Regions from separate parts of the Methylobacterium aquaticum genome, predicted to be linked through region 2. Evidence: riboswitches for the same ligand, from Rfam matches in the RefSeq annotation. Region 2 holds a riboswitch; each other region holds the start of a gene.
The links. Region 2 has a riboswitch for thiamine pyrophosphate ahead of thiC (phosphomethylpyrimidine synthase ThiC). Riboswitches for the same ligand answer to the same signal wherever they lie in the genome.
Positions count from the first base shown of each region.

Region 1: another riboswitch for thiamine pyrophosphate. It lies ahead of thiO (glycine oxidase ThiO); the one in region 2 lies ahead of thiC (phosphomethylpyrimidine synthase ThiC).
Region 3: another riboswitch for thiamine pyrophosphate. It lies ahead of F1D61_RS28550 (hypothetical protein); the one in region 2 lies ahead of thiC (phosphomethylpyrimidine synthase ThiC).

Region 1 is NZ_CP043627.1:27,367-31,476, reverse strand. Features, by position in the region: gene thiO (glycine oxidase ThiO) at 1-1,136, opposite strand, end outside; TPP riboswitch at 1,204-1,338, opposite strand; gene F1D61_RS00165 (adenylate/guanylate cyclase domain-containing protein) at 1,380-2,627, opposite strand; gene F1D61_RS00160 (DUF2798 domain-containing protein) at 2,858-3,112, shown strand; gene rpoD (RNA polymerase sigma factor RpoD) at 3,172-4,110, opposite strand, start outside.
Region 2 is NZ_CP043627.1:3,353,699-3,357,808, forward strand. Features, by position in the region: gene F1D61_RS15230 (ATP-binding protein) at 1-1,225, opposite strand, end outside; gene thiC (phosphomethylpyrimidine synthase ThiC) at 1,239-3,119, opposite strand; TPP riboswitch at 3,178-3,290, opposite strand; gene F1D61_RS15240 (restriction endonuclease) at 3,442-3,816, shown strand; partial or broken gene F1D61_RS15245 (acyltransferase family protein) at 4,010-4,110, shown strand, end outside.
Region 3 is NZ_CP043627.1:6,198,202-6,202,311, forward strand. Features, by position in the region: gene F1D61_RS28545 (NADP-dependent malic enzyme) at 1-2,161, shown strand, start outside; TPP riboswitch at 2,414-2,516, shown strand; gene F1D61_RS28550 (hypothetical protein) at 2,613-3,689, shown strand; gene F1D61_RS28555 (acyl-CoA reductase) at 3,686-4,110, shown strand, end outside.

The DNA of each region.
Region 1 (4,110 bases), 3.3 Mb from region 2:
CGCAGGATCAGGGTGGAGACGGCTTCGGCGGTGACGGGCGCCAGCAGGTAGCCGTTGCGGTGATGGCCGGCGGCCAGCACGAGGCCGGGCAGGGCCTCGCCGAGGATCGGGGCGTCGTCGTCGGAGGTCGGGCGAAAGCCGCTCCAGACCCCCGACACCCGCATCTCCTCCACCCCCGGCAAGGCGCGCCGGGCGCCCTCCAGCAGGGCGAAGACGCCGCCGGCGGTGAGGTGGGGATCGAAGCCCGTCTCCTCCACGGTGGCGCCGACGATGAGCGAGCCGTCGCCCTTCGGGGCCATGTGGACCTGCTCGGTCCAGACCACGTGCGAGAGGGAGCCGCTGCGCGGCGTCATCTGGAGCGCCATCGACTGGCCCTTCAACGGGCGCACCGGGAGCGCGAGGTCCGGCACCAGGTTCCCCTCCCCGGCCCAGGCGCCGGAGGCCAGCACCACCGTGCCGGCCCGCACCGTGCCCGCCGTGGTCTCGATGCCGGTGACCCGGCCGGCCTCGCGGGTGAGCGCGGTGACGGCGGTCTCCTCGATCAGCCGGCCGCCGGCCGCGCGGAAGGCCAAGCGCAGGGCCGCCATCACCCGGGCCGGATCGACCTGGTGGTCGTCGGGGCAGAACAGGCCCGCGGTGACGGTGGGGCGCAGGCCGGGCTCGCGGGCGCGCACCGCCGGTCCGGACAGCCACTCGACGGCGAGATGATCGCGGCGCTGCAGCTCGTGGCGGAAGCGCAGGCGCTCGACCTCGTCGCGGCCGAGCGCGATCACGAGGGTACCCTCGCGGCGGTAATCGATGGTGAGGCCGGATTCGGCTTCGAGTTCGTCGCGAAACCGGTGCCAGAGGCGCTGGCTCTCGAGGCAGAGCGGCGACAGGGCCTCGCCCCCGGGCTCGTGCTCGGCGGCCGCCGCCAGCATGCCGGTGGCGGCGAGACTCGCGCCGTCGCCGGCTCGTCCGCGCTCGATCACCGCGACGGCGAGACCGGCCCGCGCCAGGCGCCACGCGATCGACAGGCCGATCAGCCCGGCGCCGATCACCGCCGCATCGACCGGACCTTCGGCGCGCTCCGGCAAGCGGTCTCTGTCTGGGATCTCGGACGGTCCGCCTCGCCGTCCGATCGTCTGCGCGTGCACCCTCGTCTCCACGGTGGCCCGAAGAGAGTGGACGGCGCCCGATTGCCGGATGATGCGCGCTCGGATCCTGGCGGACCCTGTCCAATCCCTACGCCGGTATGAGCCGGATCAGGTTCGAAGGATTTCCGCGCCGACCGAAAAGCCGAAGGCTCTTGGTCCAGCGGTGTCTCAGCCCCTTGCCGGGGATCTCCCTGGAACGGCCGGAATGTGGCGAGCCGGCTCGCCTTCGTCAACCGCCTTCGGTCAACCGCCTTTGCCCGGACGATAGATCGCCATCTCCTCGGCGATGCCGTCGAGGGGATGGGTGCCGAGCAGTTCGGGGTCGCCCCACAGGAAGTCGACGAAGGGCTTCGACATCAGGAGCGGCTCGGACAGGACCTTGTTGAGCTTGGCCAGGCGACTGGCGAGGTTCACGTCGCGGCCGATCACCGTGAAATCGAGGCGCGCGCCGGAGCCGACATTGCCGTAGGCCGCCTCGCCGTGATGGAGCGCGATGCCGATCTCGATGCGGGTGGGGAATCGCCCGGCGCGGTTGGCCTCGTCGACCCGGCGGAGCGCGGCCTGCGCCGCCGAGAGCGCGCCCTGCGCCGCGCCGCCGAGATCGTCGCCGCTCTCGCGAAAGATCGCGAGCAGGCCGTCGCCCATGTATTTCAGCACCTCGCCGCCCTCGCTCTCGATCGGCGGCACCAGGCAGTCGAAATAGGTGTTCAGCAATTCCACCGAGGCCTCCGGGGTGAGCGCGTCGGTGAGGTGGGTGTAGCCGCGCATGTCGGCGAACAGGATCGCCGAGCGGATCCGCTCGACCTGGCCGCGGCGGATGAAGCCGGCCAGGATCGCCTGGTGCGGCCCGTCGCCGACATAGACCCTGAGCACGTGGTCGAGACGGGCGTTGAGGCCGCGCATCTCCATCACCGCCGACAGGGTCGGGATGATGAAGCGCAGGATGGCGAGGTCGTCGTCGCCGAACCCGCGCGGATCCCGGGTCGCGAAGGTGACGCCGTTCTTGGTGCCGTTGGTGAAGAACAGCGGTACGGTGATGTAATGGGTGTACCCCGCCGCCTTCAATTCCGGAATGATGCTGTAGCGATCGTCCGGGGTCTCGCGCAGGTCGAGGATCAGCCACTCGCCGGTGCCGTAGACATGGGCGAAGGGGCTGCGGGCCAGCGCCTGCTCGGTGACCTCGCCATGCGGGAAGAGGCGGAAGCTGACGCCGTCCTCCCGGGTCCAGAACCGGCCGACGCCGGAATAGTCCGAGTGCAGCGCGTCGATGGCGGTGGTGGCCCGGTCGACCGGCACGCCGAGTGCGTTCAGCCGCTCGGCCATGCCGGCCAGCAGATCGCCGGATTCCGGCAGCCGCGCGCCCTCGCTGAGCAGCCAGTCGCGGAGCGCCACGCAATCGCGAAACAGGCCGATCGGGATGTCGCTCGCCTCCGATCCATCCGCCGCGGCCGTGGGCGTCGGAGCGGGGGCGGGGCAAGGCTGGTCGGACATGGCTGATGACATGGGCGCTGCCGGGCGGGTCGGCAAGGCTTGGCCGGGGGCGACTGGCCCGCCGGCTTGGCATTTGACCCTGCGCCTGCTAGGGACGAATCCGTCGCCGGGCCCGTGTCTCGGCCGGCCGTAAGCGTCTCACGTCAAGCAACGCACTCCCCGGGTGGATTTTCGCCGGGCGGTGCGCAATGCCTCGTCCGGGCCGGACCGCCCGTTCCGAAAGACGTGCCATGCTGTCCTTAACCTCATTCCGTCGCCTGCCGGCTTCCGCCGCACCGCTCGTCACCGCGTTCCTCCTGTCGGTGATGATGACCTGCATCGTCTCAGGTCTCGCGACCCTGCTCACCCTCGGGCCGACCCCCGAGGCGCTGTGGCACTGGCCGCGGGCCTGGGGCTTCTCCTGGCTCGTCGCCTTCCCGACCCTGCTGCTCGTCCTGCCGCTGGTGCGCCGCGCCGTGGCGCGGATCGTGGCGCCGATGCCGTAACGAAGAAGGCCCGGGGGCGGTCGCCTCCCGGGCCTTCTCGTCCGATCGAATGTCGAAGCTCAGTTGTCGAGGAAGCTCCGCAGCTTCCTGGACCGGCTCGGGTGCTTGAGCTTGCGCAGGGCCTTGGCTTCGATCTGGCGGATGCGCTCGCGGGTCACCGAGAACTGTTGCCCGACCTCCTCGAGGGTGTGGTCGGTGTTCATGCCGATGCCGAAGCGCATGCGCAGCACCCGCTCCTCGCGGGGGGTGAGCGAGGCCAGCACCCGGGTGGTGGTCTCGCGCAGGTTCGACTGGATCGCCGCGTCGATCGGCAGGACGACGTTCTTGTCCTCGATGAAGTCGCCGAGGTGGGAATCCTCCTCGTCGCCGATCGGGGTTTCGAGGGAGATCGGCTCCTTGGCGATCTTGAGGACCTTGCGCACTTTCTCCAGCGGCATCGCCAGCTTCTCGGCCAGCTCCTCCGGGGTCGGCTCGCGGCCGATCTCGTGCAGCATCTGGCGCGAGGTCCGGACGATCTTGTTGATCGTCTCGATCATGTGGACCGGGATGCGGATGGTGCGGGCCTGGTCGGCGATCGAGCGGGTGATCGCCTGCCGGATCCACCAGGTCGCGTAGGTCGAGAACTTGTAGCCGCGGCGGTACTCGAACTTGTCCACGGCCTTCATCAGGCCGATATTGCCCTCCTGGATCAGGTCCAGGAATTGCAGGCCGCGGTTGGTGTATTTCTTGGCGATCGAGATCACCAGCCGCAGGTTGGCCTCGATCATCTCCTTCTTGGCCTGGCGGGCTTCGCGCTCGCCCTTCTGGACCATGTGGACGATCTTCCGGTATTCCTGGATCTCCAGGCCGGTCTCGGAAGCGAGCGAGATGATCTGCTCGCGGAGCGTCAGGATGTTGACCGCGCCGCGCTCGGTGAAGTTCTTCCAGCCCTTGCCGCCGAGCTTGGCCACCCGCTCGACCCAGTGCGGATCGAGTTCGTAGCCCTGGTAGTGGCGCAG
Region 2 (4,110 bases):
TCAGGTGGGTGGCGGCCTCCACCACCGCGTCGCCGAGGCGCTGGCGGTCGAGCTCGCTCGAGAGCGCCGTGCCGAGGCGGTTCAGCACCTCCAGGCGCTGGGTCTCGGCGCGGAGCGCCGAGGCGGCCCGCGCCCGCTCGGCCGTGCGCTCGCGCTGGCGCTGCGCGGCGCCGGCGATCTCGGCGCTCACCGCGGCGACCTCCGCCGGCACCCCGGTCAGCACCGGCGCCGCGCGGCCCAGCCCGAGGGCCACCGCCTGGTCGCGCAGGGCGTGGAGCGGGGCCGCGATGCCGCGGGCGAAGGCGAGCGCCAGGACGGCCGCGATCGCCGCCAGCATGATCCCGAGCCCGGCGAACCACACCAGCGAGGCCCGGACCGGGGCCGCCAGCGTCTCCTCCGGCACCCCGACGGCGACGCGCCAATCCGGCACCCCGGCCCGGGCATAGGCGGCGAAGAACGGCTCCCCCTCGAGGGAGGCGCCGCGCCAGTGGCCCTCCGGCCCGGTGGCCCTGCGCAGCGCCTCGGGCGCCGGCGTACCGGTGAAGCGCTCCGGCGACCGGGTGCGGGTCACGATCCGCTGGTCGCCGTCGATGATGGTGATCACCCAGGCCTTCGGCACGCCGCCGGAGACGAGCACGTCGCGCAGCCGCGCAGTCGGCAGGGAGAAGGACAGGAGGTAGAGCACCGCGTCGCCGCCGCGGCGCCTGACCGGCACCGTCACCCGGACATGCCCGTCGATCACGCCCGAGACGGCCGCGCGGCCGGTGAGCGCGCTCGCATCCGCCGCGTCCAGTCGCTCGGGCATCGGCTCGTCGCCGAGGTCGATCAGCCGGCGCCCGTCGGAATCGCGCAGGATCGCCGGCAGGCCGCTGCGGCGGGCCAGTTCCTGCACCTGCTCGCGGAACGCCGTCACGTCGCCGCGCTGGAGCGCGTTCGAGAGGCTCAGGGCCTCCAGGGTGGCGATCAGGCTCGCGATCTCGCGGTCGACCGCCGCCGCCTCCACCCGGGCGCGGCCGAGCGCCTCCGCCTCCAGGCGCTCGCGGGCGGCGTCGGCGAACTGCCACAGGACCACGCCGCCGAAGATCAGGATCGGCACGGCGAGGCCGAGGCCGAACACGACGAGGCGGCGCACGATCGAGCCGGGACGCGGGCCTCCCCGCACGGGCAATCCCGGATCGGCGGACGGGGCAGGCCCGGGCGGGGTGGCGGGGGCCTGCATCGGCATCGCGTGGGGGTCCTTACTCGCCGGGTTCGACGTAGAGCCTCCCGCCCTCGCCCAAGAATTCCGCCGATTTTTGGGCCATGCCGGCGATCCGCTCCGCTTCGCTCAGGGGTGTGGCTTCCGCGACCACCCGGGAGGCTTCCTCCATGGCGAGCACGTCGGCGCGCAGGTCCTGGGTGATCTTCATCGAGCAGAATTTCGGGCCGCACATCGAGCAGAAATGCGCGACCTTGTGGGCGTCCTTCGGCAGGGTCTCGTCGTGGTAGGCGCGCGCGGTATCCGGATCGAGGGAGAGGTTGAACTGGTCCTCCCAGCGGAAGTCGAACCGGGCCCGCGACAGGGCGTCGTCCCGCACTTGCGCGGCCGGGTGCCCCTTGGCGAGGTCGGCGGCATGGGCGGCGATCTTGTAGGTGATGACGCCGGTCTTCACGTCGTCGCGGTTCGGCAGGCCGAGATGCTCCTTCGGGGTGACGTAGCAGAGCATCGCGGTGCCGTACCAGCCGATCATCGCCGCGCCGATGCCGGACGTGATGTGGTCGTAGCCCGGCGCCACGTCGGTGGTGAGCGGGCCCAACGTGTAGAACGGCGCCTCGCCGCACTCCCTGAGCTGCTTGTCCATGTTGACCTTGATCTTGTGCATCGGCACGTGGCCGGGGCCCTCGATCATCACCTGGCAGCCCTTGGCGTGGGCGATCTTGGTGAGTGCGCCCAGGGTCTCCAGCTCGGCGAACTGCGCCGCGTCGTTGGCATCCGCGATCGAGCCCGGGCGCAGGCCGTCGCCGAGCGAGAACGAGACGTCGTACGCGCGGCAGATGTCGCAGATCTCCTCGAAGCGCTCGTAGAGGAACGATTCCCGGTGCCCGGCGAGGCACCAGCGCGCCATGATCGAGCCGCCGCGCGAGACGATGCCGGTGACCCGCCGTGCGGTGAGCGGCACGTGGGCGAGGCGCACGCCGGCATGGATGGTGAAGTAATCCACCCCCTGCTCGGCCTGCTCGATCAGCGTGTCCTTGAACACCGCCCAGTCGAGCTTGAGCGGATCGCCGCCGACCTTCTCCAGCGCCTGGTAGATCGGCACCGTGCCGATCGGGACCGGCGCGTTGCGCAGGATCCAGCCGCGGATGTTGTGGATGTTGCGGCCCGTCGAGAGGTCCATGACGGTGTCGGCGCCCCAGCGGATCGCCCAGACCATCTTCTCGACCTCGTCGGCGGCCGAGGAGGTGACGGCCGAGTTGCCGATATTGGCGTTGATCTTGACGAGGAAGTTGCGGCCGATCGCCATCGGCTCCAACTCGGTGTGATTGATGTTGGCCGGGATGATCGCCCGCCCGCGCGCCACCTCCTCGCGCACGAAGTCGGGGGTGATGAAGGGCGGGATCGCCGCGCCGAAGCTCTCGCCGTCGGCGAGCTTGCCCTCGGCGCCGGCCAGCATCGCCTCGCGGCACAGGTTCTCGCGGTGGGCGACGTAGATCATCTCCTCGGTGACGATCCCGGCCCGCGCGAACTCGTACTGGGTCACGGGTTGGCCGGCCTCGCCCCGGCGCACGGTGCGGGCGGCCGGGCACGGCGCCACCAGTCTGTCCTCGGGCACGAAGCCGTTATCCTCCGGCCTCACCGCCCGGGGCGCGACCGCCGCATAGCCGCGGGTCTCGATCCAGGGGGCGCGGATCTCCGGCAGGCCGGCTCGCAGGTCGATGCGGGCGCCCGTCTCGGTATAGGGGCCGGAGGGATCGTAGACCCGCACGGGCGCCTCGCCCGGATCGGTCAGGACGATCTCCCGATAGGGAATCCGCAAGTCGGAGCGGTCCCTCGGCGACGCATAGGCCTTCGCCGAGCCGGTGATCGGCCCGGTGGTGACGCTGTGCGGAAGGTCTTTGGCGAGGATCGGTGCGTTCATGGATCTCTCCCGGGGAGACGATCCGGCCTCGGGGCGCGAGGACGCACGGGTCACGTCGATCATGGCAGGTTCCCGTCCCTCCGCCGGTACGAACCGGATCAGGTTCAAGGGTCAGGACGCACGATCGTCCAATCTCAGCCCCTGTCGGCGGGGGCTCCCCTCGGTAACGGCGCCACTGTCCGGCGACGGGTCGGGTTTGTCAATCGCGGGTCGCGGAACGCTGCGGCATCCAGGCCGTCGCGCCGATGGTCGCGCCGCCTTGTCCCCCGCCCGCCCGGCGCCCCAGATACCGTGAGATGTCCCCGTCTTTCAGGAGCCTGCCTTGGGACGCCGTGATCGGCTCTGGCGCGACGACGACCCCTCCACCCATGCCTACACGACCCCGAAGGTCGTGATCTGCCCGCTCTGCGAGCGGCCGATCCCGCCCGGTGCCCGCCAGAGCCGGCACCATCTGACGCCGAAGCTGAAGGGCGGTACCCATGGCGAGACGGTGCAGCTGCACCAGATCTGCCACTCGGCGATCCATGCCCGCCACAGCGAGGCCGAGCTGGCGCGCCGGCTCAGCGACGTCGAGAGCCTGCGGGCCGAGCCGGAGATCGCCCGCTTCCTCGCCTGGGTCCGCGGCAAGCCGGACGATTTCCACACCGCGACGCGGATGACCCGGACGCGGCGGGAGACCAGGCGGAGCTTTCGATAGGGCGGCCGTAGTCGTCGGCGGGATGGTGAATCCATCCTGGCCGATTTCCGCACGATTCGACCGGCCGCCCCGGCTCCGATCTTTACGTCTGCCTGCGAGGCTCGGGGCATCCTCGTGGAGACGCCCGATGTCCGCCCGCCCCAACACCGAACCCGCCCTCTCGGTCCGGCCGGACGATCCAGTCAGCCCGCCGCTGCGCCCGCGCGCCGCGCCGGAGGCGGGGCGCCTCGCCTGGGTCGACGTCGCCAAGGGCATCTGCATCATCCTGGTGGTGATGATGCACTCCACCCTCGG
Region 3 (4,110 bases), 2.8 Mb from region 2:
CGACCTGTCGCTCGCCTACTCGCCCGGCGTCGCCGTGCCGGTGCTCGCCATCGCGGACGATCCGGCACTCGCCTACGACTACACCGCCAAGGGCAACCTCGTGGCGGTGATCTCGAACGGCACCGCGATCCTCGGCCTCGGCAATCGCGGCGCGCTCGCCTCGAAGCCCGTGATGGAGGGCAAGGCCGTCCTGTTCAAGCGCTTCGCCGACATCGATTCCTTCGACCTCGAGGTCGGGACGGAGGATGCCGAGGCGTTCATCAACTGCGTGCGCTATCTCGGGCCGACCTTCGGCGGCATCAACCTGGAGGACATCAAGGCCCCCGAGTGCTTCATCATCGAGGAGCGCCTGCGGGAATTGATGGACATCCCGGTCTTCCACGACGACCAGCACGGCACCGCGATCATCTCGGCGGCGGGCATCATCAACGCCCTGCACCTGACCGGCCGCGACATCTCCGAGGCCAGGCTCGTCGTCAACGGCGCGGGTGCGGCGGGCATCGCCTGCATCGAGCTCGTCAAGGCGCTGGGCTTCCGCTCCGAGAACGTGATCCTGTGCGACACCAAGGGCGTGGTGTTCCAGGGCCGCACCGAGGGCATGAACCAGTGGAAGTCGGCCCACGCGGTCGCGACCTCGAAGCGCACCCTCGAGGAGGCGCTGGAGGGCGCCGACATCGTGTTCGGCCTCTCGGTGAAGGGCGCCTTCACCCCTGAAATGATCGCCTCGATGGCGCCGCAGCCGATCATCTTCGCGATGGCGAACCCGAATCCGGAGATCACTCCCGAAGAGGTGGCGCAGGTCCGCGACGACGCGATCGTGGCGACCGGGCGCTCGGACTACCCGAACCAGGTCAACAACGTTCTGGGCTTCCCCTACATCTTCCGCGGCGCGCTCGACGTGCACGCGACCACGATCAACATGGAGATGAAGATCGCGGCGGCGCAGGCGCTCGCCGCGCTCGCCCGCGAGGACGTGCCGGACGAGGTGGCGGCGGCCTACCAGGGCACGCGGCCGCGCTTCGGGCGCGAGTACATCATCCCGGTGCCGTTCGATCCGCGCCTCATCTTCACCATCCCGCCGGCGGTGGCGAAGGCCGCGATGGAGACCGGGGTCGCCCGCAAGCCCATCGACAACATGGACCGCTACCGGGCCCAGCTCTCGGCCCGGCGCGATCCCGTCGCCGGCACGCTGAACCGGGTGTTCGAGCGGGTGCGCAAGTACCCCAAGCGCGTCGTCTTCGCCGAGGGCGAGGAGGAGGTGGTGATCCGCGCCGCGATCTCCTTCGTCAACCAGGGTCTCGGCACCGCGATCCTGGTCGGCCGCGAGGACCGGGTGATGGCCAATGCCGAGGCCGCCGGCATCGATCTCGCCGGCCGCGACAACATCGAGATCCACAACGCCGCGAAGTCCGACCGCAACAGCGTCTACGCGCAGTTCCTCTACGCGAGGATGCAGCGCAAGGGCTACCTGTTCCGCGACTGCCAGCGCCTGATCAACCAGGACCGCAACCACTTCGCCGCCTCGATGGTGGCCCTCGGCGACGCCGACGCGATGGTGACCGGCACCACCCGCAACTACTCGATCGCGCTCGAGGACGTGCGCCGGGTCATCGACCACAAGCCCGGCCACCGGGTGATCGGCGTCTCGCTCTGCCTCGCCCGCGGCCGGGTGGTGCTGGTGGCCGACACCGCGATCCACGAGATGCCGAGTGCCGAGGAACTCGCCGGCATCGCCATTGAGGCGGCGGGCGTGGCGCGGCGCCTCGGCTACGAGCCGCGGGTGGCGATGCTGTCGTTCTCGACCTTCGGCTTCCCCAAGGCCGAGCGCGCCGAGAAGGTGCAGGAGGCGGTGCGCATCCTCGACGGGATGCGGGTCGATTTCGAGTATGACGGCGAGATGTCGGCCGATGTCGCGCTGAACAAGGACCTGCTCGCCCAGTACCCGTTCAGCCGCCTCAAGCAGCCGGCCAACGTGCTGGTGATGCCGGCCTTCCACTCGGCGGCGATCTCCACCAAGATGCTGCAGGAACTCGGCGGCGCCCAGGTGCTCGGGCCGCTGATCGTCGGCCTCGACAAGGCGGTGCAGATCGTCCCGCTCGGCGCGACCGATTCCGACATCGTCAACATGGCGGCGCTGGCGGCCTACAATATCGGCGGCTGACCGGCGGGCCCATCCCTCCGTTCCCCCGATTCGCGACCCGGCCTGAAAGCCCGTTCGATCGAATCGGCCGCCTCGACATTCCCCTCGTCATTCCGGAGCCGTGCAGCGGAGCCCGGAATGACGGGGTGGTTTGCGATCTTCAGGATCCAGACGCCGACCCCAGGAGGGCGGCGTGGCCGCGAGGGATCGCCCTGGCGCCTGGGTCGCATCGCAACTTGACACCCGCCCCCACACCCCCACTCTTCCCCGCTCCCAGGGGAGCCTCGCGAGGAGGCTGAGATTCCGCCGGTCCGGACCCGTCCGGGCACCGCGGTGACCCTATGAACCTGATCCGGGTCATGCCGGCGTAGGGATGCGGGACCGGCGCGGCCTGGGGCCGATCGCTCCGTCTTTTCGCGCATGATCTCCGCTCGGTCTGGCCTTCGCCCGGAATGGGCGCGAGGTGGCCGTGATGTCGCAAGCGGAGATCGTCGAGGCCCTGCTCGACTTCATCGGACAGCCGGGCGCGAGCGAGGCGGAGTTCGAGGCGCTGGCGCTGCGGCTCTTCGCCTATCAGTTCACCCATAACGCGCCGTATCGCCGCTTCGCGCAACAGCGCGGGCGCACGCCGCTCGCCGTGCGGCGCTGGCGCGACATCCCGGCGGTACCGATCAAGGCGTTCAAGGACCTGACCTTGAGCTGCCGTCCGCCCGACGCGGCCGCGCGGGTGTTCATGACGAGCGGCACGACCGGGAGCGGGCGCGGCCGCAGCTATCACCCGACGCTCGCGGTCTACGACGCCTCGATGCTGGCGGGTTTCGCCGCCCGGATCATGCGCGGGCGGGACAGGATCCGGATGGGAATCCTGTTTCCGGACGAGGCGGCTTTGCCGAACTCCTCGCTGGCCCATTACCTGGCGCTGGCCAAGGACCATTTCGGCACGTCGGACAGCGCGGTCTTCGTCGGGCCGAACGGCCTCGACCTCGATGCGCTGCTGGCGGCTTTGGCGCAGGCCGAAGCCTCGGGCGAGCCCTATGCCCTTCTGGGAGCCACCTACGCCTTCGTGCCGGTGATGGACGCGCTGAAGGAGCGAGGCCGCCGCTTCGCCCTGCCGCCGGGAAGCTTCCTGTTCGATACCGGCGGCTTCAAGGGCCAGTCGCGTGAGATCGAGCCGGACGCCTTCTATGACGGGCTCTCGGCAAGCTTCGGCGTGCCGCGCGATTCCTGCCTCAACATGTACGGCATGACCGAGCTGAGTACCCAGTTCTACGACGACGGCAACGCAATCTGTCCGCCGGTGAAGTCCGGCCCGCACTGGATCCGCAGCCGCGTCGTCGATCCGCTCACCGGCATCGATGTCCCCGAGGGCGAGACCGGCGTGCTGGTCCACCACGATCTCGCTCACTTCAATTCCGTCTCGGCGATCCTCACCGAGGATGCCGGCGTGATCGTACCGGGCGGCTTCCGGCTGCTCGGCCGGGTCGAGGGATCGGCGTCGCGCGGCTGCTCGGTCGCGGTGGCCGAGTTCCTGGCCGCCGCGCAGGGATGAGCCCGCTCGAGGAGGCCGGATACCTGCCGGGGCTCGGCCCCGAATCGATCGGCCGGCGCGTCGTCGAGCATCGGGCCTGGGGCGAGACCGTCGCGGTGGCGCTGCCGGACCTGACCGGGGATCAGGCCGAGGCCCTGTGCCGCCATGTCCGCACCCGCGCCCGCGAGACCTTGCGGCGGATGGAGACGGGCCGGATCGTCGCGGCGATCGACCGGGCGAGCGCCTGCCTGCTTGACCGGACCCATCCGCTGCGCCGCAAGGCCGAGGCGCTGCTGCCGGTCGTCACCGGCTACGACCGCGAGACGGTGCGGCTCGGCCTGACGAGCTATCTGAAGACCTTCCGGCGGCCGCAGCTGCTGCGCTTCCTCGCCGAGGATTTTTCCAATCCGGGCGTGCTCGACGGCTTCCAGCCGGCGGTGAA